One region of the Butyrivibrio fibrisolvens genome, then DNA from elsewhere that is predicted to be linked to it. Evidence: a T-box and tRNA genes for the amino acid it is inferred to sense, from the RefSeq annotation. Region 1 holds a T-box; the other holds one or more tRNA genes.
What was found. A T-box is a leader RNA that pairs with one kind of tRNA and senses whether it is charged. The one in region 1 lies ahead of tyrS (tyrosine--tRNA ligase), so its partner is inferred to be a tRNA-Tyr.
Positions count from the first base shown of each region.

Region 1 (12,198 bases):
ATCATCAAGCGCTGTATCTTCTTTGTGATTTTCAAAATATTTGGGGATAGCCTGTCTTCGGCTATCCCTTATATCAATAGTGGGTTCCTTGCCCCAGTTTTTGATAAACTTATTTCTGTAAAATCTTTCTGCTCTTTTTTCGTTTCTTTTTCCAAGTATTGCGGCTATCACAAGGATTGCTACAATTATTCCAAGTACTGTTACATAAACCTGCATATTATATTCCGTTTCTTTTTCAAGTAATTATAATTCCGCTTTGCATCTTTTTTTATAGATCATCTTCCAAGTTCGTGCCTGATCCTGGCCTTGATATTCTCTGCTTCAAGGTACAGATCATGAGGATCTACGCCTATATTGAACCTGCCGTCTTCATATCTTATAACTCCGGCGATCATGGTCATCTTAATATTCTGCTTGCTGCCGCTGTATACGATATTCTTGCAGATATTGTTAATAGGCTGCATGTTGGGCTGATCAAGATCTATCATGATGATATCTGCCTGCTTACCAAGTGCAAGTGTATCGCAGTCATTAAGGCCCATAGCATGAGCCCCGTTAACTGTAGCCATCTTGAGAACTTCATTTGCATCTATTGCAGAAGCATCATCGCAGCGAAGCTTGGCAAGACCTGTAACAAGGAACATCTCTCTGAAAAAGTCCAGACAGTTGTTAGAAGCCGGGCCATCTGTTCCAAGAGCAACAGGTATTCCATGTCTTAGATAATCAGATATCGGTGCGATACCTGAAGCAAGCTTGACATTAGATCCAGGATTAGTAACAACATACATATTCCTAGACTTAAGGATCTGCATATCTTCTTCATTGACATGAACAAGATGGTAACCGCCACCTCCAAAGTCAAAAAGTCCCATTGATGAAAGGTACTTGACAGGACTCATGCCATAACGCTCTATGCAGCCATCTGTCTCTGCCTTGGTCTCAGCTATATGGGTAAAAACAGGTGCCTTGTACTTATGAACAAGATCTGAGAATTTTGTCAGAAGCTCAGGTGAACAGGTATATTCTGCATGGATTCCCATAAAATATGAATTAAGAGGATCATCTTCTGTATTAAGCTCATTGTACATCCTCTCTACAAGCTCTAAAGACTGCGAGAAATTGTTAACACAGCCAACCTGTACACACCTCATACCGGCTTCTCTGCAGGCTCTTGCTATTGTATCCGGTGTCAGATACATGTCAAAAATAGATGTGATGCCGCTTGTAAGATATTCAAGTATTGCAAGCTTGGTAAGAGAATATATATCTTCTCCCGTCATATGAGCCTCAACAGGGAATATCTGATCATTAAGCCATTTCTGTGTTGGAAGGTCATCAGCAAGCGATCTCATAAGTGTCATAGCACTATGAGTATGTGCATTCTTAAATCCCGGCATGAGAAGATTCTTCTTGCAGTCTATCTCACGATCGAAATGCTTATAGATATTGGCTTTTGCAGCTTCATTATCAGTTCCGACAAAAGATATCTTGTCTGCGTTAACCCATACTTCACCTTCAAATACAGGCTTATCCTCCTCCATAGTGAGGATCCTGGCATTGTAAAACCTGATGTTCACTTTATGTTCCTCCCGAAAGCGTCATTTTTAACCTCATGTCGCGAGCAAAGCGAGTGACTAATGGTTCAAATTGGTGGAGCTCGCGACACCAATTTGGGTTTGAAAGTGAAACACTTTCAAACTTAAAAAAACTCTGATCAAAGATCTCCAAACTGCTTAACTGCCTCTGTTACAAGCTTTGCAAATCTTGGAGCTGCCATATCTGCTGCCTCCTGAACCTCTTCATGATTAAGAGGATTCTGGCTCATACCTGCTGCAAGATTACTGATGCAGGATACGCCGCAGATCTTCATGCCCATGTGATTAGCTGCGATTGCTTCTACAACTGTGCTCATACCAACAGCATCAACTCCAAGAGTTCTGAGCATGCGAATCTCAGCAGGTGATTCAAATGAAGGACCTGTAAGCTGGCAATAGATACCTTCCTTGAGATCGATCTTGTTCTCGATAGCAGTCTTTTTGAGAATATCCTGAAGATCCTTGTCATATACACTGCTCATATCAGGGAATCTTAATCCAAGTCTGTCATCGTTTGGTCCCATAAGAGGATTGGGAGCAAAACAGCTGATATGATCTGTAATGAGCATCAGATCTCCTGCGCTGAAATGGTAGTTAACGCCGCCACTTGCATTAGTAAGAAAGAGGATCTGCGCTCCAAGCTGCTTCATGACTCTTGCAGGAAGAACTACATCAGAAATAGGATATCCTTCGTAATAGTGTACTCTTCCTTTCATGCATACAACAGGAGTCTTACCAACATATCCAAATATGAACTTGCCGTCATGTCCGGGTACTGTCGATACAGGGAATCCTTCAATCTCTGAGTATGATACTTCCGCTATTATATCTATATTTTTAGCATAGTCGCCAAGACCTGATCCAAGTGTAAGAGCTACCTTAGGAACGAAATCTGTCTTTGCCCTGACTGCCTGTGTACATTTTTCAACCTTTTCAAAAATCTGAGTATTTGTCATAATCCACCTCTTTCTGAATCAGTTTGATTGATTCTATATCTATTATCATATATATCTGATCAAGATTTATTATATACCCTAAGCTCCCACTTGGACTGACCGGCATATCCAGACTCTTTACAGTGGCAGGCAGTATATAAATCATTTACTCCTTGTTCTGCTTAGCGATCTCTTCAGCTTTTTCTTCAAGATAGACATATCTTTCCATAAGCTCTTCCAGTCTTTTTTCCTCTGCTTCTTTTTTCTCACCAAGTTCTCTGAGCTTACCAAAGTCAGTTGCATTTGCGAGTATATCTTCTTCAAACCCAGCAATTTTTTCTTCAGACTTTGCTATGTCATCTTCTATTGTCTCATATTCCTTTTGTTCTTTATAGCTGAATTTCAATTTATGGCTGCCTCTTCCATCATTTGATGAAGGCTGGGTTCCTCCACAAGGAATGTCTTGACCGTTATTTAGTGATGCTCCGGAAGCTGCAGTTGAATTAGAACCTGATGAGCTCTTGTTTTTTCCGGAAGCGCCTGTAGTATCGTCTGCAAAATCCCAGGACAAGCTTCCGTCAACACCTTCCTTATGAGTTTCGAAGAACTCTGTATAGGATCCGTTGTACAAATGAATGCCGCCATATGAATCAAATGTCAGCATGCGTCTTCCGACTCTGTCCAGAAAGTATCTGTCATGAGATACTGCAATTACTATTCCGGGAAAAGAATCAAGGTAATCTTCAAGTATCTGCAAGGTCTTGATATCAAGATCATTGGTAGGCTCATCCAGTATCAGAACATTAGGTGCCTCCATAAGAACTTTACAAAGATACAGTCTTCTTTTCTCTCCTCCTGAGAGCTTACCTATCGGCTGATACTGAAGGCTACCTTCGAACAGGAACTTCTCACACATCTGGGATGCTGAGATATAGCCATCATCAGTCTTTATATACTCTGCAGTATCCTTGACATAGTCTATAACTCTCTGATTATCGTCCATGGTATCGGCTTCCTGAGCATAGTATCCGATCTTGACAGTCTCTCCGATCTCGATATGACCGCTATCAGGAGGGATGCTGCCTACTATCATCTTCATAAGAGTTGTCTTACCGCAGCCATTTGGACCCAGGATACCTATACGGTCATCTCTTGTAAATGTAAAGGTGAAGTCTTTGATCAAAGTCCTGTCACCATAGCTCTTACCTATGTTATAGAGTTCAATAGTCTTTTTTCCAAGTCTTGAAGAGATTGCAGATATCTCAACATCACCATCAAATTTGAGCTTTTCTTCATCGCGAAGAGCCTCATAACGCTTTATATGGGCTTTTTGTTTGGTGGAACGGGCACGGGCGCCTCGCCTCATCCACGCAATTTCTTTTCTCAGAATATTGGCATGCTTGTCCTGAGTCGAAAGCGCAGATTCTATGCGCTGAGCACGAAGTTCAAGGTAACCTTCATAGTTGGTATCATAGGTATAGAGTTTTCCCTGATCGACTTCTACTATCTTGTTGCAGACAAGATCAAGGAAATACCTATCGTGGGTTACCATAACAAGAGCGCCCCTATAATTCTCAAGATAGGTCTGTAGCCACTCGTTCATGGCGTTGTCCAGATGGTTTGTAGGCTCGTCCAGAAGAAGAATGTCGCTGTTTTCAAGAAGACGTGCGCAAAGCGCAGCCTTTTTCCTCTGGCCACCGGATAATTTGGAGACTTTTTGACCTATATCATTAAATCCAAGGATGTTGAGGATCTTCTTGGCTTCGCCTTCTATCTGAGCTTCAAATTCCTTGGCTTCAAATGGGTCTCGAGGATGCCTTCTTGCAACGTTCTGGGACACAACATATTCATAAAGGGTATAGTCCATATCAAATTCAGGATTCTGAGGAAGATAGGAAATGACCACGTTGTTACCCTTAACGATATCTCCGGAGTCCTCTTCCACCTGTCCGGCTATAAGACGAAGGAGCGTGGACTTACCGGTTCCATTGATACCGATGATACCGATTCGGTCACCCTCGTCAATTCCAAATGATGCCCCATCAAGCAGCACTTTATCTGTAAATGCCTTAGAGACATCTTTCATGGATAATAAATTCATCTAAAAACACACTCCTAAAAAACTTTCAAAACCAGCTCAAACTTCTCACTTGGGCAGATCAGAATCCCTCCAAGCTTTTACAGGGCCAGGCCGTATATAAAAGACGCAAAAAAAGCCGAGAGTTTGAGTAGATCACATCTTTTTATTTTACTATAGATAACAATTCTGCGCATCTTGCAATCTGGCAAATCGTGTTTGCGATTATGTATTGCCGTATATACGCATATATAAAATATTCTGGGCATTCCCCTTTTACATCCTGTAATGGCGGGAATAGAAGTACATCCATGTACTTCTGGGCATTCCCCTTTTACGTCCTGTAATGGCGGGAATACTACGGCTTAAAGCTTATCAGAATTGTCTATATCTGTGCTATCCTTATCTTCATTACTTGCATTTATATTTTCAATATCTATATTAACCTTTTTAATATCATCCTCGTTATCACCACTTCCCACTACGCCATTGTCCTCTTCTTTTATAAGAAAGCCGTGGACTCTGGGATTGATCGTATAATGTATTGTCTTTCCTACAAGGAATGACGCACCAAACTCGTCAAGCTTGTTCATGATCATGCCTTGAATCCCCTTGCTGCTGGTGATCGTAGACAGAGCCCCTGACAAGAGGTTATTGCCTGGATATTCATTAAAATGGACATCGATTCCATCAGGTATATTGCTGCCTCTAAATCCTCTTGTGTCCTCCTGATCATACTTACTTCCAAGGTAAATGTTGATACGCCTTTCACTGGTCTCTTCTAAGAAAAAGATCCTTAGCATTATCGCCATTCTGTTGTATTCATCAGTCGAAAGCCTTGTCTTAACTACCGCATCATACACTTCACCGTGTATATTAAAAGAAACCTTGTTCTCATACATGTCAGCGCCGCATAAAAGTGTATAGATCTGATCACCTTCATAGATCTGAACGCCGAACCTCTTTCTGTCTACAGGTACAAATCCAATCTTTGTAATACCATCTGTAAAATTGTTGTGTGTTATCTGCATCATAAGTGGGAAGATACCTATTCCGCTATCGCCAAGATCATAATAACTTCCATAAAGGGTTCTGATCCTCATGATCTTGTCCTGTTGATTATCATAGGCATCGGACCTTCTGTTCCACCCACCTCGGAGTATGAGCTTACCCGGAACCTCTTTTTCCATAATGCGATCTATAGTCTTATCAAGGAATCTGGAAGTCATGGGATCTTCTGATAAAGGCTCATCTGAAACCTCAATATCTCTCATCTTCTCATAGAGGATGTCTGTCATAGCACCAGTCTGGAACACTTCGTTATTGCCTGCATTAACAGCAAGGACCATGTCGATATCCGGGAATATATAGACATTTTGTCCCAGCATTCCGTTGAAGATATACGAACCTTCCCTGCTGTTTAAAAGCCACAAGTGATAGCCATAGCCGGGAGCATCAGGGATGTCAGTTGTGGCATGCTTGGTAGTAGATGCCACAACCCAGCCTTCAGGAACCAGCTGTTTACCTTCCCACTTGCCTTTTTGAAGGTAGAGCTGGCCTAATTTGCACATATCTTCTATTCGAAGGAATAGGCCCCAGCCGCCTTTGGTGATGCCTTTGGGACATGCTTCCCAGAATACGCGCTTAATGCCCATGGGATCAAAGATTCTTTCTTTGACAAAATCAAAAAGGCTCTGACCTGTTATGGCAGTAACTACCGCTGAGAGCATGTATGAGTTCATGGAATTGTAGCTAAACTCCTTGCCCGGAGCAAAAGATGTGCCAGAGTCCATAAAGCCCTTGACCCAGTCATTACCTGAGATAGCGCCCGCTTCATTGAACTGAACGCCGCTGGTCATGGACAGTAGATGTTCTATAGTCACATCACGAAGACGCAGCATGGAATTAAGAGTTTTTTTGTCAGGAAGAAGGTCTATAAGTTTATCTGTGATGTTTAACTTGCCTTCGCCTATGAGGATACCTATAGCCATGCCTGTTACAGACTTGGACAGGGAGTGGACGATATGCCAGTAATCAAGATCATATGGAGCAAATGCAGTCTCGCCTATAACCTTGCCATGTCGCATCACCATTATCTTGTGCATATTGGCCTTGGGGCATTCATGAAGTGCTTCAAAAAGGTCCTTGACCCACCTTGATGAAACGCCCTGAGACTCAGGTGTTGCTCTTTCAAGGAATGTCTCGCCTTCTTGAGGCTCTTTATAAAATGCCGGTTTTTGCGGTTTATAATCAACTTTGCTGATCTCGCCTGTCTGATGACCGACAAGGCGCATAAGAAGTTCTCCAACATAAAGATCCGATGAAAGTGCCATGATGTGTACCTCCGCTTTAGTTGTTTTGCTGACTTAAGGTAGAAGCTGTTTATATAATCCTCAGGCTACCTTGTCTCTCGTCGTAGGGGCTGCGCCCCTGGGCACTCCTCGTACGGATTACGCCTGAGGATTATATAAACAGCTTCTACCTGATTGTCGCTATAATATCTATAGTATGATGTTCAAAAGTTTCTCATTACATGATAACACAATTTACAATTTTTATACGAACATGGCTTTTGTATAAGTAATAAAAACGTCCCGGTTTCCCAAGACGCTTTTTATGAAAATAGATAATATATACTTTCTCAGAATGCTTTATCCTACATACACGATTCCTGAAAAGTATTCTGTTACTTCTTTATTATTTATATAGCCAGGATACTCAAGTGATGAAAAATAGATTCTGTATATAGTACCGTCATCTGCTTCTACATCTATATAAGAGTTATCATCGCATCTTATAGGTACTACTACGGTACCTACAGGGATAGTGGTTTCTTTTCCTGTATCCTCTCCATCTTCAACTATATTGGCTGGAACTGCCATAATAACTGTTATCTCATCTGATACAACGTCATCTATCGCATATGCTTCATCATCCGTAACAGGCATTCCATCATCGCCTACATGACATATGGTCAGATAGGTGAAAGTTCCAAGTCCAACTCCGTAATTCGTAAGGAGAATTTTCTCAGGATTGGTCCAGATAGCGGCGCCTTCATAGTCGCCGTCTATATCAATCCATACTCCGTCACGATAAAAGCAATCTACAGCCTTGACCTTACCACCTGTAATATCAAAGACTGCAAAAACTTCCATATCGTTTACATCATCACACATTGCATAGATATACTCTCTGCCATCACCTGTATACACATGATATACTCCACGTTCCAGAATAGTAGGATCTACATCTACATCCAAAGTATCCCTACAATCGCCGTTTACCAGAGTAAGTGATGATGAATAGGTACCGCCTTCGTCTTGATATTCAAAATGCATCTTATCTGCACCCTTATAAGTAGCATCCTTATAGCTTGCAATATCATCCGGTTCCATATAACCTGTACCATCAACAAGCTTATAATCATCATTTATAAGGCTCTCATCATAAGAAAAGCACACATCAAAAGAGCCTTCAGCATAGCTGGCTATCTCATATGCATTAAAGAATACATGAACACCATCATAGGCAAAATAAAAATTAAAGTCTGTTTCATAGTCTTCGCCTGTATAGTCATCCATCTTGTCGGGATCCGGGCTGAATTTGTAATGGCTTAAATAATCATCCGGATTTACAAAAGTCGAATCTCTTTCTTCAAACTGCTGTTCAAGCCTTCCTTTAAGCTCTTTTTTGAACTCATCCTCTGATACTGTCAGCACATCAGAAAGTGCGATAGTCTCACCGGTTGCCACAATGAAGCTCACGCCTACCATATAATGATAAGGGTGCGCACCGCCTGCATATAAATCATTTTCACTAACAATACTTAATATCCTGGAGTCAGATCTTGTTACTTTATCGCAGGCATCGTTATAATATGAAGGGAATTCATCCTCATTATAAGGTGGTTCGCTATCTTTTATGCTTTCATAGTGCTCTGTAGCCTCGCTATACATGGATTCACTATCAGATGTGTATGTCTCAAGCCCCTCATCAGCCCTCTGCCTTAAGACTTCGTAAAGCTTTGGATACTCGTCTTTATAATCATCAATTATCATGACTGAGCTAAAGCTAGTTGTCAGAAGAAGTGTCTTATTGTCATCATCTGAGCGTCTTGTGTCATATCGGCCTATGACCTTATATATAGGAATATCAGCTATATCTGTGACTGGCACTTTGTTATCATCTGTATCACTATCTTCATCTGCCACAGTGCTGGCATCTGCAGAAGAATCTGAAGATGTACCCTTATCTTCTTTTGTGGCATCTATATTCTCATCAGCTGACAGGCTCTCTCCGGCATCTCCTATCATTTCTTCAGAATCACCTTCAAAAGAGTCTTTAGTCAAAGACATGTCTGGCATAGAGCAGCCTGCCAGAAGCGCCGCTGCAAAAACAGGTGCTACGATCTTTTTTATATGTTTATTAAGTCTTTTTCTCATCCTAAGTAGTCCCTCATAATAAAGTTCCGTTTTCATCTACTATGCCAGCTCGCTCGTTTGTAATAAACGAATGAGATATTCTGGCATGATATGCTTTTGCATTCTGATATTACCTTCAAAGAAAAAAGCAGCACTAAAAATGTACTGCTTTTTCTTTGTCTTTTACTTGTCTTTTACTTGTCTTTTACTTGTCTTTTACTTGTCTTTTACTTGTTTTTTCCTTATATCAGGTTCAAAGTGTAACCTTCTTAAATGCCTTCTTACCACGACGAACCATTACACCGTCTCCATCAAAGAACTCTTTGTCATATGTAGTAGCTACGTCAGTAACTTTCTCGTCTGCTACAGTTACGCCGCCCTGCTGAACATTACGTCTTGCTTCTGATCTTGTAGCGCAAAGACCTGCAGATACAAGTACCTGAAGGATATCAACCTTGCCATCTCTGAAATCCTCTTCCTTAAGAGCTACAGAAGGAACATTTGCAGAGTCACCGCCGCCTGCAAAGAGTGCTTTGGAAGCTTCCTGAGCCTTCTTAGCTTCTTCCTCGCCATGAACCATGTTTGTAAGCTCGTATGCAAGGATCTCTTTGGCTTCATTGAGCTTAGCATCCTTCCATGTAGCCATCTCTTCGATCTGCTCAAGAGGAAGGAATGTAAGCATTCTGATGCACTTGATAACATCAGCATCGCCAACATTTCTCCAGTACTGGTAGAAATCGTATGGTGATGTCTTCTTAGGATCAAGCCATACAGCGTTTCCTGCTGTCTTACCCATCTTCTTGCCCTGAGAGTCAGTAAGAAGTGTGATAGTCATAGCATGAGCATCCTTACCAAGCTTACGACGGATAAGCTCTGTACCACCAAGCATGTTGGACCACTGATCGTCTCCACCAAACTCAAGGTTACAATCGTACTCCTGGAACATGTGATAGAAGTCGTAAGACTGCATGATCATGTAGTTGAATTCAAGGAAGGACAGGCCCTTCTCCATACGCTGCTTGTAGCACTCTGCTCTGAGCATATTGTTAACTGAGAAGCATGCACCAACCTCACGAAGAAGATCTACGTAGTTGAGCTTTAAGAGCCAGTCAGCGTTGTTGACCATAAGTGCCTTGCCATCAGAAAAATCGATGAACTTCTCCATCTGCTTCTTGAAGCACTCTGCGTTGTGGTCGATGTCTTCTCTTGTAAGCATCTTACGCATATCTGTACGTCCTGATGGATCACCAATCATTGTTGTACCGCCGCCGATAAGCGCGATCGGCTTGTTACCTGCCATCTGAAGTCTCTTCATAAGTGTAAGTGCCATAAAGTGACCAGCTGTAAGTGAATCTGCTGTACAGTCAAAGCCAATGTAGAATGTAGCCTTACCACTGTTGATAAGCTCTCTTATCTTCTCTCCATCTGTTACCTGGGCAAGAAGGCCTCTTGCCTCGAGTTCTTCATAAACTCCCATTTCTCAACCTTTCTGCACATATTGTGCCATATCAATTTATTCGCGCTTTAGGGCTTATTATTAATATAAATGACATAAAAAAAGCCCCTTGCGCTGTTATCAGCTACAAAGGACGGATATATTCTTCCGTGTTACCACCTTTATTCACATAAGACTCACGCCTTATGCCTCAGCAGGTACTCATCCTTACAAATGGCGTTCTGACAGGATATCCTGACATTATCATCTAAGAAATGAAGACCCTTCCACTGTAACGGTTGGATTTCCGTCTTCCCATACTTTCATTTAAGAATAAGATAATATCACACAGAGATGACAATCCCTAGTCAAAGTCTTCGATCATAATCTTCGATCAAGTTACCATATTCTATCGAATGTTTCCGGGAAGCTGCTCACGGAGGTATTCATCAAGAGCCTGTAGCTGCGCCTCTCACCAAACGGCAACTCTCTGTAGCTAGAACAATTGACTACTTATTCCGATCAATGCATTTACTTCTATATATTCTAAAAAACAGATTAAATAAAGTCAAGATAAAATATATGAAAACTTGAATTTCTAGCAGTAGGAATACGCCTCATCGTACTGCCTGCATTTTATTTTCTTGTTTTTAGCAGTAAGAACAGGAATGATTTCTCATACGTCCATATATAATCGTTTTTTCGTGTACATATTTTGTTTAAACAATTGCAAAAATTGCTTTATTTTCGGTTTACGTTAACAAGATAAAATTAATTCAAGGGTATAGTAAACAATCCAGATGTAATTTATCACCAAAACTGTTTACTAAAAAAATCTTCAAAAAGGGGCGACTGACTATGAAGAAAACAACGGGTAGAACTATTGATCTAATGTTCCTTTCATTAACATTTTCAACTGCTTTAGTACTTGCGCTTATCATACATCTCACAAGGCAAAGCGGTGCTGATACAATAAGCACTCAGAATCTTATAGTGTCTCTTTTTCCGGAGCTGTTCCCAAAGCATTATCACAATGCTATATGGCTTATGCTGGAACTTAACAGTGCAAGGAAGATGGCTCACATATATGAATTCGGCGCACTTGGCCTTTTCATGACTCTTATGATCATCACATCTCCTGTCGGCAAGAAATTGAGGAACAACACCGCTTCTACTAAAATTATATTTATGTATTCTGTTGGTATATGCTCCATGGCAAGCTTCTGCGATCAAATTCACAAGACTTTTATAGTATATCGCCACTTCGATGCTCAGGATCTTGTGCTGGATGCTATCGGATATATCACAGCGTCTGCTTTTATATGCGCCTTTTATTACATTAAAAAGCACCCCATAATCCATAAACCCAAATATAAGATTACGCCAGACCAGGCTTTATAAAATCGTTATTTAAAAAAGAAGTCATCCAAATGGATGGCTTCTTTTCGTTCGAGATTATTGTTAATTCCTTCGATTCAATTATTGAAGCATCAGAAACTGTGGCATTGATCTCTTTTACTACTTATTTTCTTTCATTAAAGCACTAGCGCGTTCTATGTACTCTTTTGCCTTATCACTCGAAAGATCATATCTCTTATTTAGCTTATTCTCAATAATTTCTACAGAGATGTTATCTTCCAGCTTATCTTCTATAAAAATGAGGATAGCCTGATCACGTTCTTCTTCGCGTCCTTGTTCATATGACGATTCTTTAACATGATTGATATGTGCTTCT
Region 1 is NZ_CP065800.1:2,569,524-2,581,721, reverse strand. It holds gene I7804_RS10670 (MutS-related protein) at 1-216, opposite strand, end outside; gene I7804_RS10665 (amidohydrolase family protein) at 276-1,577, opposite strand; gene I7804_RS10660 (purine-nucleoside phosphorylase) at 1,715-2,551, opposite strand; gene I7804_RS10655 (ABC-F family ATP-binding cassette domain-containing protein) at 2,697-4,631, opposite strand; gene I7804_RS10650 (serine hydrolase domain-containing protein) at 4,973-6,940, opposite strand; gene I7804_RS10645 (DUF3298 and DUF4163 domain-containing protein) at 7,259-9,049, opposite strand; gene tyrS (tyrosine--tRNA ligase) at 9,282-10,505, opposite strand; T-box leader at 10,611-10,998, opposite strand; gene I7804_RS10635 (VanZ family protein) at 11,322-11,864, shown strand; gene I7804_RS10630 (hypothetical protein) at 11,982-12,198, opposite strand, start outside.

Region 2 (12,198 bases), 2.0 Mb from region 1:
ATAATGGGTATGATCGTGTGCACAGCACTGGTCCTTATCCGTGGCAGTAAGATCAAACCTATGCAGCTGTGATGCAAGTCGCAGCTGTATAATACATGATAATGTAGAAAAAATAAAAACAATCTACCAAAAGGAGAGCGTATGAAGAACGATAACTGTATTTTCTGTAAACTTGCAAATGGGGATATCCCAACCAATTCAATCTATGAAGATGATATGTTCAACGTGATACTGGACAATGGTCCTGCAAACCTTGGTCATGCACTTATTCTCCCTAAAGATCACAGCGCCAATGTTTTTGAGACTCCTGATGAAACACTTGGCAAAGCTATGATCCTTGCCAAGAAAGTAGCTCAAAAACTTAAAGATACACTTGAGTGCGATGGTGTCAATCTTGTTCAGAACAACGGAGCTGCTGCAGGACAGACTGTAGAGCATTTTCATCTCCATGTGATACCAAGATTTACTAACGATGGACAGACAATAGCATGGAAACCAACGCAGCCCGAAGATGACAAGCTTCGCGACATCTGCAAAAAGCTTAAGTTTTGATAATAGGTGGTAGTATGCGCGAACTTGATGTTAGTAATATAACAACTGCGGTGAAAGAGATGGTTATCTCTGCCAATTATCATCTTTCACCTGATATGAAAAAAGCACTTGATGATAATGCACTTTCTGAGAAATCTCCCCTTGGGAAAAGCATACTGACTCAGCTTCAAAAGAACCTTGAAATAGCTGACACTGACAAGATCCCGATCTGCCAGGACACAGGAATGGCCGTTGTATTTATAAAAGTCGGACAGGAAGTACACCTTGTAGGAGGAAGTGTCACAGATGCGATCAATGAAGGTGTAAGACAAGGATACACAGAAGGATATCTTAGAAAATCAGTAGTAGGAGATCCTCTTATAAGAGAAAATACCAAAGACAATACTCCTGCCGTGATCCATTTTGAGATAGTACCAGGTGACAAAGTTGAGATCACCTGTGCCCCCAAGGGCTTTGGAAGCGAGAATATGAGCAAGATCTATATGCTCAAACCTGCTGACGGAGAAGAGGGAGTGAAGAATGCCATACTTCAGGCCGTAAAGGATGCCGGCCCTAACGCATGCCCTCCTATGGTTGTCGGAGTAGGAATAGGTGGTACCTTTGAAAAATGCGCTATTATGGCCAAGCAGGCACTGACAAGACCTGCAGGAGAGCATTCGGATATACCATATATTAAAGATATGGAAGAGGAGATGCTAGAGCGTATCAATGCAACAGGTATAGGCCCCGGAGGACTGGGCGGATCTACTACAGCGCTTGCTGTTAATATAAACACCTATGCAACACATATAGCAGGACTTCCTGTTGCTGTTAACATCTGTTGCCATGTCAACAGACATATAAGCAGAACACTGTGAGAGGTTAAGTTTGAAAGTGTTCCACTTTCAAACCCAAATTGGTGTCGCGAGCTCCACCAATTTGAACCATTAGTCACTCGCTTTGCTCGCGACATGAGGTTAAAAAATGGAATACCATATTAATGCTCCTTTGACCAAAGAGGATACATCTAAGTTAAAAGCCGGGGATATGATATACATCACCGGAACTATATATACAGCAAGGGATGCGGCTCATAAGAGAATGTCAGAGGCTCTTTCAAAAAGTGGGAAGCTCCCCTTTGAACTTGATGGCAATATAATATATTACATGGGACCATCTCCTGCAAGACCGGGAAGACCTATAGGATCAGCCGGTCCTACAACAGCAAGCCGTATGGACAAGTATGCACCCTCACTTCTTGATCTTGGCCTTAGAGGCATGATAGGCAAGGGTAAGAGAACCAAGGAAGTACAGGATGCCATAGTCAGGAATAAAGCTGTGTATTTTGCTGCAATAGGCGGAGCTGGTGCCCTGCTATCCAAAGCCATAACTTCATCTGAGGTTATAGCCTATGATGATCTTGGAACAGAAGCCATCAGAAGACTTCACGTAGAGAACTTCCCTTGTATAGTTGTAATAGACTCAGAGGGAACCAATCTGTATGAACAGATTTAACACTTTCATGAATAGCATTTTTACGAATGTGTGATTTTGTAAATACAGTTCAAGAGGATCAGAATAGTTTGTAAATGTCTGAAAAAAATATTTATTATTATTGCGTAAAACGATTGACAAACAGGAAATGTCATCTGTATAATAAATGATGCGTCGCGAAGGAAGTATTTCGATATACGAGGTAGTATGATCGGCTTCTGGAGAGATGCTGAACCAAATATTTATACCATTTGGTAGAGTGGTTATTCAGACATGTGGAGAAATACTCAAGTGGCTGAAGAGGCGCCCCTGCTAAGGGTGTAGACCGGGCGACCGGTGCGCGGGTTCAAATCCCGCTTTCTCCGTTTTTCGATTTAATGCTTTTGCTTAAAGAGAATCTTGAGAGGTTTACAAGGTTCTTTTTTTGTCCCTTAAATATGAGCGATCGAATCGCTTATAAATAAGAAAAAGAAAATCGAAAAAAGATGTTGACAAAAAATCAGCATCAAGATATAATCATCTTCGCTGCGTAAGAAACGAGCTGTTTTGAAGAGCGAGAGCTTCATCAGACAACGAGCTGCAGCAAAAAATGATTCAAAAAGTTCTTGACAAGTTACTGGCAACGAGTTAAAATAAATCACGTTGCGGCGGACAAAGCCAAGACACAAAAGCTTAAAAGCCTTAAGGCAAGAGCTTTTGAAAGCACTTTGACAACTTAACAGTAATGCAACCCTGAAAATTCCAGTTCTTCTTTTGAAGAAGGACAGAATGTTCAGAAGAACAAAAACCAAAAGTAAATTTTTGATGGTTTAGCCACCATCAAACTGTTAGAAATAACAGTGGAGCAGAATTATTCTGATTAAGTCAGCATAAGTCTGAACCGGAAAGAACAATTATTTTAAAGTGAGAGTTCGATCCTGGCTCAGGATGAACGCTGGCGGCGTGCCTAACACATGCAAGTCGAACGGAGTTTAACGCTGATGAAGCTTCGGCAGATTCTTGTTAAACTTAGTGGCGGACGGGTGAGTAACGCGTGGGTAACCTGCCTCATACAGGGGGATAGCAGTTGGAAACGACTGATAACACCGCATAAGCGCACAGGATCGCATGATCTAGTGTGAAAATATTTATAGGTATGAGATGGACCCGCGTCTGATTAGCTAGTTGGTGAGGTAACGGCCCACCAAGGCGACGATCAGTAGCCGGCCTGAGAGGGCGGACGGCCACATTGGGACTGAGACACGGCCCAAACTCCTACGGGAGGCAGCAGTGGGGGATATTGCACAATGGGCGAAAGCCTGATGCAGCGACGCCGCGTGAGTGAAGAAGTATTTCGGTATGTAAAGCTCTATCAGCAGGGAAGAAAGACCTCGTAAGAGGGGATGACGGTACCTGAGTAAGAAGCCCCGGCTAACTACGTGCCAGCAGCCGCGGTAATACGTAGGGGGCAAGCGTTATCCGGATTTACTGGGTGTAAAGGGAGCGTAGACGGTGTATCAAGTCTGAAGTGAAACCCCACGGCTCAACCGTGGGCTTGCTTTGGAAACTGGTAGACTAGAGTACTGGAGAGGTAAGCGGAATTCCTGGTGTAGTAGTGAAATGCGTAGATATCAGGAAGAACATCAGTGGCGAAGGCGGCTTACTGGACAGCAACTGACGTTGAGGCTCGAAGGCGTGGGGAGCAAACAGGATTAGATACCCTGGTAGTCCACGCAGTAAACGATGAATACTAGGTGTTGGGAGACATAGTCTTTCAGTGCCGGCGCTAACGCAATAAGTATTCCACCTGGGGAGTACGTTCGCAAGAATGAAACTCAAAGGAATTGACGGGGACCCGCACAAGCGGTGGAGCATGTGGTTTAATTCGAAGCAACGCGAAGAACCTTACCAGATCTTGAGATCCAGATGAATTATGGGTAATGCCATAAGACCTTCGGGACATCTGAGACAGGTGGTGCATGGTTGTCGTCAGCTCGTGTCGTGAGATGTTGGGTCAAGTCCCGCAACGAGCGCAACCCTTGTCCATAGTAGCCAGCAGTAAGATGGGCACTCTATGGAGACTGCCAGGGATAACCTGGAGGAAGGTGGGGATGACGTCAAATCATCATGCCCCTTATGATCTGGGCCACACACGTGCTACAATGTCGTAACAAAGGGAAGCAACCCTGCGAAGGTGAGCAAATCCCAAAAATAACGACCCAGTTCGGACTGTAGGCTGCAACCCGCCTGCACGAAGCTGGAATCGCTAGTAATCGCAGATCAGAATGCTGCGGTGAATACGTTCCCGGGTCTTGTACACACCGCCCGTCACACCATGGGAGTCGGAAATGCCCAAAGTCAGTGGCCTAACCGTAAGGAGGGAGCTGCCTAAGGCAGGTCGGATAACTGGGGTGAAGTCGTAACAAGGTAGCCGTAGGAGAACCTGCGGCTGGATCACCTCCTTTCTAAGGAAAATAAAGAAGGAAGAAGTAGGGAGTTGCATTACTGTTTAGTTGTTAAAGCTAAAAGCTTTGAAAATACTACTTGACAGCTTAAATGCTTGAGAGTAAGATATCAAAGCGTTGAACATTTACAACATAACATTTCTGGTGTCGATGCGCTTGGGGGAAACACCCGTTCCCATCTCGAACACGACGGTTAAGACCTAAGCGGCCGAAAGTACTATACTGGTGACGGTATGGGAGGATAGGTGGATGCCAGTTTAAATGGGGGTGTAGCTCAGTTGGGAGAGCACCTGCCTTGCAAGCAGGGGGTCAAGAGTTCGAATCTCTCCATCTCCATTCGAGATAGTTCGCTATCTCAGATTGTTCCTTGAAAACCGAATACTGAAATATAGATTATATCAAGATCCAAAAGATCAAAGATATGTTCTATGTCCAAACCAAAAATCAAGACATCAAAAAAGATGAAGAAATTCATCAAGACCATTTCGAAAGAAATGGGCCTTATCTTACTCATATCGCTGTGAGAAAGATAAGAAGAGAATCCAGATGATCGAAAGATCAGGACTGATTCCTGCATAACAGGTTAAGTTATGTAGGGCGCAGGGCGGATGCCTTGGCACTAAGAGCCGATGAAAGACGTGATAAGCTGCGAAAAGCTGCGGGGAGAGGCAAATACTTTGTGATCCGCAGATATCTGAATGGGGCAACCTAACCAGGGAGACCCTGGTTGACCTTAACTGAATCCATAGGTTAAGGCCGGGAACCCGGTGAACTGAAACATCTAAGTAGCCGGAGGAAGAGAAAACAAAAGTGATTCCGTAAGTAGCGGCGAGCGAACGCGGAAGAGCCCAAACCGGAGAGCTTGCTTTCCGGGGTTCGGACTGCATGATCGATTCAAATCTGCTAACAGAAAGGTCCTGGAAAGACCTGCCAGAGAACGTGAAAGCCGTGTATGTGAAAGTGGAAGAGACGAGGCAGAATCCAGAGTAGGACGAGACACGTGAAACCTTGTCTGAATGAGCGGGGACCACCCCGTAAGGCTAAATACTACTTAGTGACCGATAGCGCATAGTACCGTGAGGGAAAGGTGAAAAGGACCCCGGGAGGGGAGTGAAAGAGAACCTGAAACCCTGTGCCTGCAAGCTGCGAAAGCTCTATATACGAGTGATCGCGTACTTTTTGTAGAACGGTCCGGCGAGTTATGTATACCGGCAAGGTTAAGTGTTTAAGACACGTAAGCCGAAGGGAAACCAAGTGTGAATAGTGCGAATAGTCAGTATACATAGACCCGAAACCGGGTGATCTATCCATGGACAGGATGAAGCGGCCGTAAAAGGCTGTGGAGGTCCGAACGCACATCCGTTGAAAAGGGTGGCGATGAGCTGTGGATAGGGGAGAAATTCCAATCGAACTCGGAGATAGCTGGTTCTCCCCGAAATAGCTTTAGGGCTAGCCTTGTAGCGTGCCTGTTGGAGGTAGAGCACTGAATATCCGCGGGGGCTTCACCGCTTACCAAAGATTATCAAACTGCGAATGCCAGTCAGGTTAAGCACAGGAGTCAGACTGCACGAGATAAGTTGGGCAGTCAAAAGGGAAACAGCCCAGATCTACGGCTAAGGTCCCAAAGTACGTGTTAAGTGGAAAAGGATGTGGGATTTCATAGACAGCTAGGATGTTGGCTCAGAAGCAGCCACCCATTCAAAGAGTGCGTAATAGCTCACTAGCCGAGAGGTCCTGCGCCGAAAATTACCGGGGCTAAAACACGACACCGAAGCCTAGGGATTGCTTGTATCTACGGGTATAAGTGATCGGTAGGGGAGCATTCATAAGAGCGTAGAAACTGTACCGATAAGGAGCAGCGGAGCGTTATGAAGAGAGAATGCCGGAATGAGTAGCGAGATGAGGGTGAGAATCCCTCAGGCCGAATATCCAAGGATTCCAGGGTAAAGCTGATCTGCCCTGGGGAAGTCGGGACCTAAGACGAGGCCGAAAGGCGTAGCCGATGGACAGCAGGTTGATATTCCTGCACCAGATATCATCAGAACTGTGGGGACACAGGTAATAAGGACAGCCCGGGAGAGCAGCCCGGGGCAAGCATGGCAAGAGGAAAGGGAGAAAACCCCTTTCGGGATCGAGCTGTGTGATGCGGAGCGAAATAAAGTAGTGAAGTGTCCGGAGGACCTGTCGAGAAAAGCCGCTATAGTGTGATATCTGCCCGTACCGTAAACCGACACAGGTGGATGAGGAGAGAATCCTAAGGCCGACGGAAGAAGCATTGCTAAGGAACTCGGCAAAATGTACCCGTAACTTCGGGATAAGGGTAGCCCTCATGTATGAGTATATGAGGGCCGCAGAGAAGAGGCTCAAGCAACTGTTTAGCAAAAACACAGGTCTATGCGAAACCGAAAGGTGAAGTATATGGGCTGACGCCTGCCCGGTGCTGGAAGGTTAAGAGGAGAGGTTAGAGCAATCGAAGCTTTGAATTTAAGCCCCAGTAAACGGCGGCCGTAACTATAACGGTCCTAAGGTAGCGAAATTCCTTGTCGGGTAAGTTCCGACCCGCACGAAAGGCGTAATGATTTGAGTACTGTCTCGGCAATGCATCCGGTGAAATTGAAGTGCCAGTGAAGATGCTGGCTACCCGCGCCAGGACGGAAAGACCCCATGGAGCTTTACTCCAGCTTGATACTGGGATCCGGTATTGTATGTACAGGATAGGTGGGAGGCTAAGAGATTGTGGCGTCAGCTGCAAAGGAGCCGCTGTTGGGATACCACCCTTACCGTACTGGATTTCTAACCATGGACCGTGAAACCGGTCCGGGGACAATGTCTGGCGGGGAGTTTGACTGGGGCGGTCGCCTCCGAAAGAGTATCGGAGGCGCTCAAAGGTTCCTTCAGGATGGACGGAAACCATCCGAAGAGTGCAAAGGCATAAGGGAGCCTGACTGTGACACCGACGGGTGGAACAGGTACGAAAGTAGGACTTAGTGATCCGGTGGCAGAACGTGGGATTGCCATCGCTCAACGGATAAAAGCTACCCTGGGGATAACAGGCTTATCACTCCCAAGAGTTCACATCGACGGAGTGGTTTGGCACCTCGATGTCGGCTCATCACATCCTGGGGCTGTAGCAGGTCCCAAGGGTTGGGCTGTTCGCCCATTAAAGTGGTACGCGAGCTGGGTTCAGAACGTCGTGAGACAGTTCGGTCCCTATCCGGCGCGGGCGTAGGATATCTGAGAGGAGCTGTCCTTAGTACGAGAGGACCGGGATGGACGGACCGCTGGTGTATCTGCTGCGAAGGCAATCGCATAAGGCAGGGTAGCCAAGTCTGGCAGGGATAAACGCTGAAGGCATCTAAGCGTGAAGCCCCCCTCAAGATGAGATATCCCCACGCAAGTGGTAAGACCCCTTGGAGAGTACGAGGTTGATAGGCACAAGGTGTAAGAGTGGTAACATTCTCAGCTGATGTGTACTAATAGGTCGAGGACTTAACCAAAAAAGTCTTGAAGAACTTTCAAATAAAGTGGTTGACAACATAGAAACAAACTGATATAGTATTCAGTGTTCGGTTTTCAGGGAACAATAAAGAATAAGGCCCGGTGGCTCAGTTGGTTAGAGCGCCGCCCTGTCACGGCGGAGGTCATGGGTTCGAGCCCCATTCGGGTCGCTTTCTACAGAACATCGTAGAAGTCCAGCTAATTAAATATGGGATCTTAGCTCAGCTGGGAGAGCATCTGCCTTACAAGCAGAGGGTCACAGGTTCGAGCCCTGTAGGTCCCACGCTTTAGATTTTATCTAAAGTTTTTTATGAAACGCCGATGTGGCTCAATTGGCAGAGCAGCTGATTTGTAATCAGCAGGTTAACGGTTCGAGTCCGCTCATCGGCTTTTTCATAAGGGTGGCTTCCCGAGTGGCCAAAGGGGACAGACTGTAAATCTGCTGCAAATTGCTTCGGTGGTTCGAATCCACCGCCACCCACTCGTTAACTTCATACTGATAATAGTGGGAGTTCTTGAAGGACTTCAATGACGCGGGGTGGAGCAGTCTGGAAGCTCGTCGGGCTCATAACCCGAAGGTCATAGGTTCAAATCCTGTCCCCGCTACTTTGTGCCTTGATAGCTCAGTTGGTAGAGCAACGGACTGAAAATCCGTGTGTCACCGGTTCGATTCCTGTTCAAGGCACTTTTTTTGTTCAAAGGCACGATACATTTTGTGCTTAATATATAAGGCCCGGTGGCTCAGTTGGTTAGAGCGCCGCCCTGTCACGGCGGAGGTCATGGGTTCGAGCCCCATTCGGGTCGTTCTTCTACAGAACATCGTAGAAGTCCAGCTAATTAAATACGGGATCTTAGCTCAGCTGGGAGAGCATCTGCCTTACAAGCAGAGGGTCACAGGTTCGAGCCCTGTAGGTCCCACGCTTTAGATTTTATCTAAAGTTTTCTATGAAAACGCCGATGTGGCTCAATTGGCAGAGCAGCTGATTTGTAATCAGCAGGTTAACGGTTCGAGTCCGCTCATCGGCTTTTTTCATAAGGGTGGCTTCCCGAGTGGCCAAAGGGGACAGACTGTAAATCTGCTGCAAATTGCTTCGGTGGTTCGAATCCACCGCCACCCACTTGATAACTTAATATTTGCAATAGTGGGAGTTCTTGAAGAACTTCAATGACGCGGGGTGGAGCAGTCTGGAAGCTCGTCGGGCTCATAACCCGAAGGTCATAGGTTCAAATCCTGTCCCCGCTACTCTGTGCCTTGATAGCTCAGTTGGTAGAGCAACGGACTGAAAATCCGTGTGTCACCGGTTCGATTCCTGTTCAAGGCACTTTTTTTATTTTCGACATAAGTATATCTTATGTCTTTTTTTATGTCATATTTTCTGGTATTAAACTCATAAGATCATCAAATATCCTATTGGGGATATATGATGATCTTATTTTCTTTCAAATATACGATGCAATAGTGAAGATTCTTTACAATATTCAAGATAGTCCTGTCATGGTATAATAGATAAGTTATTAATAGTGGTAGTGCAAAGTTTTGCAGATAATAATACATTTGGAGATACTATTGGGACAGTTATGGGATAAGCTTGGTGATCTTAGCAGAAGCAATATGTATCCTTATCATATGCCGGGCCATAAGAGAAATGCAGGCTGCGGCATGGATACAGCTCTTTTCTTTGATCATGATATTACAGAGATAGATGACTTTGATAACCTGCATGATGCAAGAGATATTATAATGGATTGCCAGAACAGGGCTAATGCTCTGTATAAGGCAGGTGAGACATACTTCCTTGTAAATGGCTCGACCTGCGGCGTTCTGTCGGCCATATCGGCTGTTACAGGCGATGGAGATACTATCCTTACTGCAAGGAACTGTCACAAGTCTTTATATCATGCTGCCTATCTTAGAAATCTTAAGCTGGAATATTTATATCCTCAGCGTATAAGCGGCTATGATTTCTGCGGCGCTGTTAAGCCGGAAGATATAGATGCTGCGCTTAAGGCGGGAACTTCTATCAAAGCAGTGTTTATCACATCACCTACTTATGAGGGTGTGTATTCGGATGTCAGGGCTATTGCTGACATAGCCCATTCATATGGCGCAGCTTTGATAGTAGATGAAGCTCACGGGGCACATCTTGGAATAAGTGATCGTATAAGTGAAGGTGCTATTGAAGGGGGAGCTGATATTGTAATACACAGTCTTCATAAGACACTTCCCAGCATCACTCAGACAGCGCTTTTACATGTGAATGGGACGATAGTTGACAGGGACAGGCTTAAGAGGTTTCTAAGGATCTATCAGACTAGTAGTCCGTCGTATCTTATGATGGCGTCTATTGATGACTGCATCACTTATATGACTGCTAATGGGAATCTGTGGGCCGATAGCCTTATGTCTTATCATGACAAGATCATAGATGCTACAAGACAGTTACAGCACCTTGAGATCCCGGATGATAATATAGTCAATGACCCATGCAAGGTAGTTATCTCCTGCAGGAATACATCTATAAGCGGATCACAGCTATATGATCTGCTGAGGACCAGATACGCTCTGCAGCCTGAGATGGCATGTGAAACCTATGTTCTTATGATAATCACTGGCATGGACACCATAGAGGGCATAGATAGACTTATAGAGGCCGTAGAAGATATAGATAGAAGACTGGGCTTTGCTCGCGACACGAGGTTAAAGAATGATACTCTTTCTACGGATACGGCTCCAAAAGCTATAAAGACTTTGCGTGATGCATGGGATAGCGGCTATGAAGAGGTGATCCTGGAATCAGCAGTAGGACGTATAGCAGGAGATTTCGTGAACTTATATCCGCCTGGGATACCTATCATAGTTCCCGGAGAAGAGATCTCTCAAGATATTGTAAGTACTATCCGCGACAGTTTATCCAAAGGACTTAATGTTCAGGGAATTTCAGAGACAGGTAAGATAAGAGTTATTACCTGAAATTAAATATACATTGTGAGGTTTAATATGGGGAAAATAGTTCTGCTCATGGGTAAGAGCACTACAGGAAAAGATACAGTTTATAAAAATCTTCTGGAAAAGCATATTCTGGATCTAAAAAAAGTTGTTTTATATACCACAAGACCCATGCGAGACAAGGAAGAAAATGGCGTTCAGTACTACTTTTGTGATGAAGAGGGTTATCAGAAGTTTTTGAATGACCGAAAGATAATAGAAGGACGTACTTACGACACATGTTATGGACCGTGGCGATATTTTACCGTAGATGACGGGCAGATAGATCTAAGCCTTGGAAGCTTTCTGATGATCGGTACTCTTGAAGCCTATGAGTCCATGAAGGAATATTTTGGGGCCGACAAGGTGGTTCCTGTTTATATCGAGATCTCTGACAGGATCCGCATGGAGAGAGCCATGCACAGGGAGAATAAACAAGAGCACCCCAAGTATGATGAGATGTGCCGTAGATATCTTGCAGACGAGGAAGATTTTTCCGAAGAAAAGATAAAAGAAGCAGGAATCACGCGCAGATTCAATAACGAGGGCTCAATTGATCAGATACTGGGTGAGATAACGTCATACCTAAAAGATATGGGTGTCTGATATTTGTTATCTGTAAGAGGACTTTTAGTATCAAAGATCGGTTGCCTTGCGTAGGATCTGGATGTGATCTTATAAGTTTTATTCCTGCGTGATAATAAAGCGTAAGGAGGCGATTGCATGGATATTAAAGTCGGTCAAGTGCAGCAGACTCAGCAAGTACAGCAGACAGATGCTGCCCAGATAGTTGATGATCAGTTTAAGTTCACTCTGGCATCAAAACTTGAAGACTCAACCCTTGCAGAACGCCTTACGACTATGATGCAGGACATACAGCAGCAAGGCAAGCTTATTGGCAAGAAGCATGATATCAGAGATATGCAAAGGTATAGGAAGCTTATCAAGGAATTCCTCAACGAAGTCATTACAAGATCACATGCTTTTTCCAGAGAGAACTTTCTGGATAGAAAAGGGCGCCACCGCGTATACGGAATAGTGAGACTTGTTAATGAGAATCTTGATGCTCTTACGCAGGAGCTTTTCAAAGATGAGAAGGATCATATCGCTATAATGGGGAGAATAGGCGATATTGAAGGGCTGATACTTGATATTTTTACTTGAGTTATTGAACTTTACGTTCAATAATGTATTTTTGTAAGTCTATGAATGTGTCAGTACATATGTAGCGATAATCATTATTTG
Region 2 is NZ_CP065800.1:610,786-622,983, reverse strand. It holds gene I7804_RS02560 (rhomboid family intramembrane serine protease) at 1-72, shown strand, start outside; gene I7804_RS02555 (HIT family protein) at 142-552, shown strand; gene I7804_RS02550 (fumarate hydratase) at 567-1,409, shown strand; gene I7804_RS02545 (Fe-S-containing hydro-lyase) at 1,516-2,046, shown strand; tRNA gene I7804_RS02540 (tRNA-Ser) at 2,303-2,390, shown strand; rRNA gene I7804_RS02535 (16S ribosomal RNA) at 2,925-4,469, shown strand; rRNA gene rrf (5S ribosomal RNA) at 4,610-4,727, shown strand; tRNA gene I7804_RS02525 (tRNA-Ala) at 4,733-4,805, shown strand; rRNA gene I7804_RS02520 (23S ribosomal RNA) at 5,051-7,966, shown strand; tRNA gene I7804_RS02515 (tRNA-Asp) at 8,064-8,137, shown strand; tRNA gene I7804_RS02510 (tRNA-Val) at 8,178-8,250, shown strand; tRNA gene I7804_RS02505 (tRNA-Thr) at 8,285-8,357, shown strand; tRNA gene I7804_RS02500 (tRNA-Tyr) at 8,367-8,448, shown strand; tRNA gene I7804_RS02495 (tRNA-Met) at 8,500-8,573, shown strand; tRNA gene I7804_RS02490 (tRNA-Phe) at 8,580-8,652, shown strand; tRNA gene I7804_RS02485 (tRNA-Asp) at 8,698-8,771, shown strand; tRNA gene I7804_RS02480 (tRNA-Val) at 8,813-8,885, shown strand; tRNA gene I7804_RS02475 (tRNA-Thr) at 8,921-8,993, shown strand; tRNA gene I7804_RS02470 (tRNA-Tyr) at 9,004-9,085, shown strand; tRNA gene I7804_RS02465 (tRNA-Met) at 9,137-9,210, shown strand; tRNA gene I7804_RS02460 (tRNA-Phe) at 9,217-9,289, shown strand; gene I7804_RS02455 (aminotransferase class I/II-fold pyridoxal phosphate-dependent enzyme) at 9,535-10,938, shown strand; gene I7804_RS02450 (guanylate kinase) at 10,966-11,559, shown strand; gene I7804_RS02445 (YaaR family protein) at 11,677-12,117, shown strand.
Region 2: it encodes a tRNA-Tyr, which carries the amino acid that the T-box ahead of tyrS (tyrosine--tRNA ligase) is inferred to sense. The anticodon was not compared.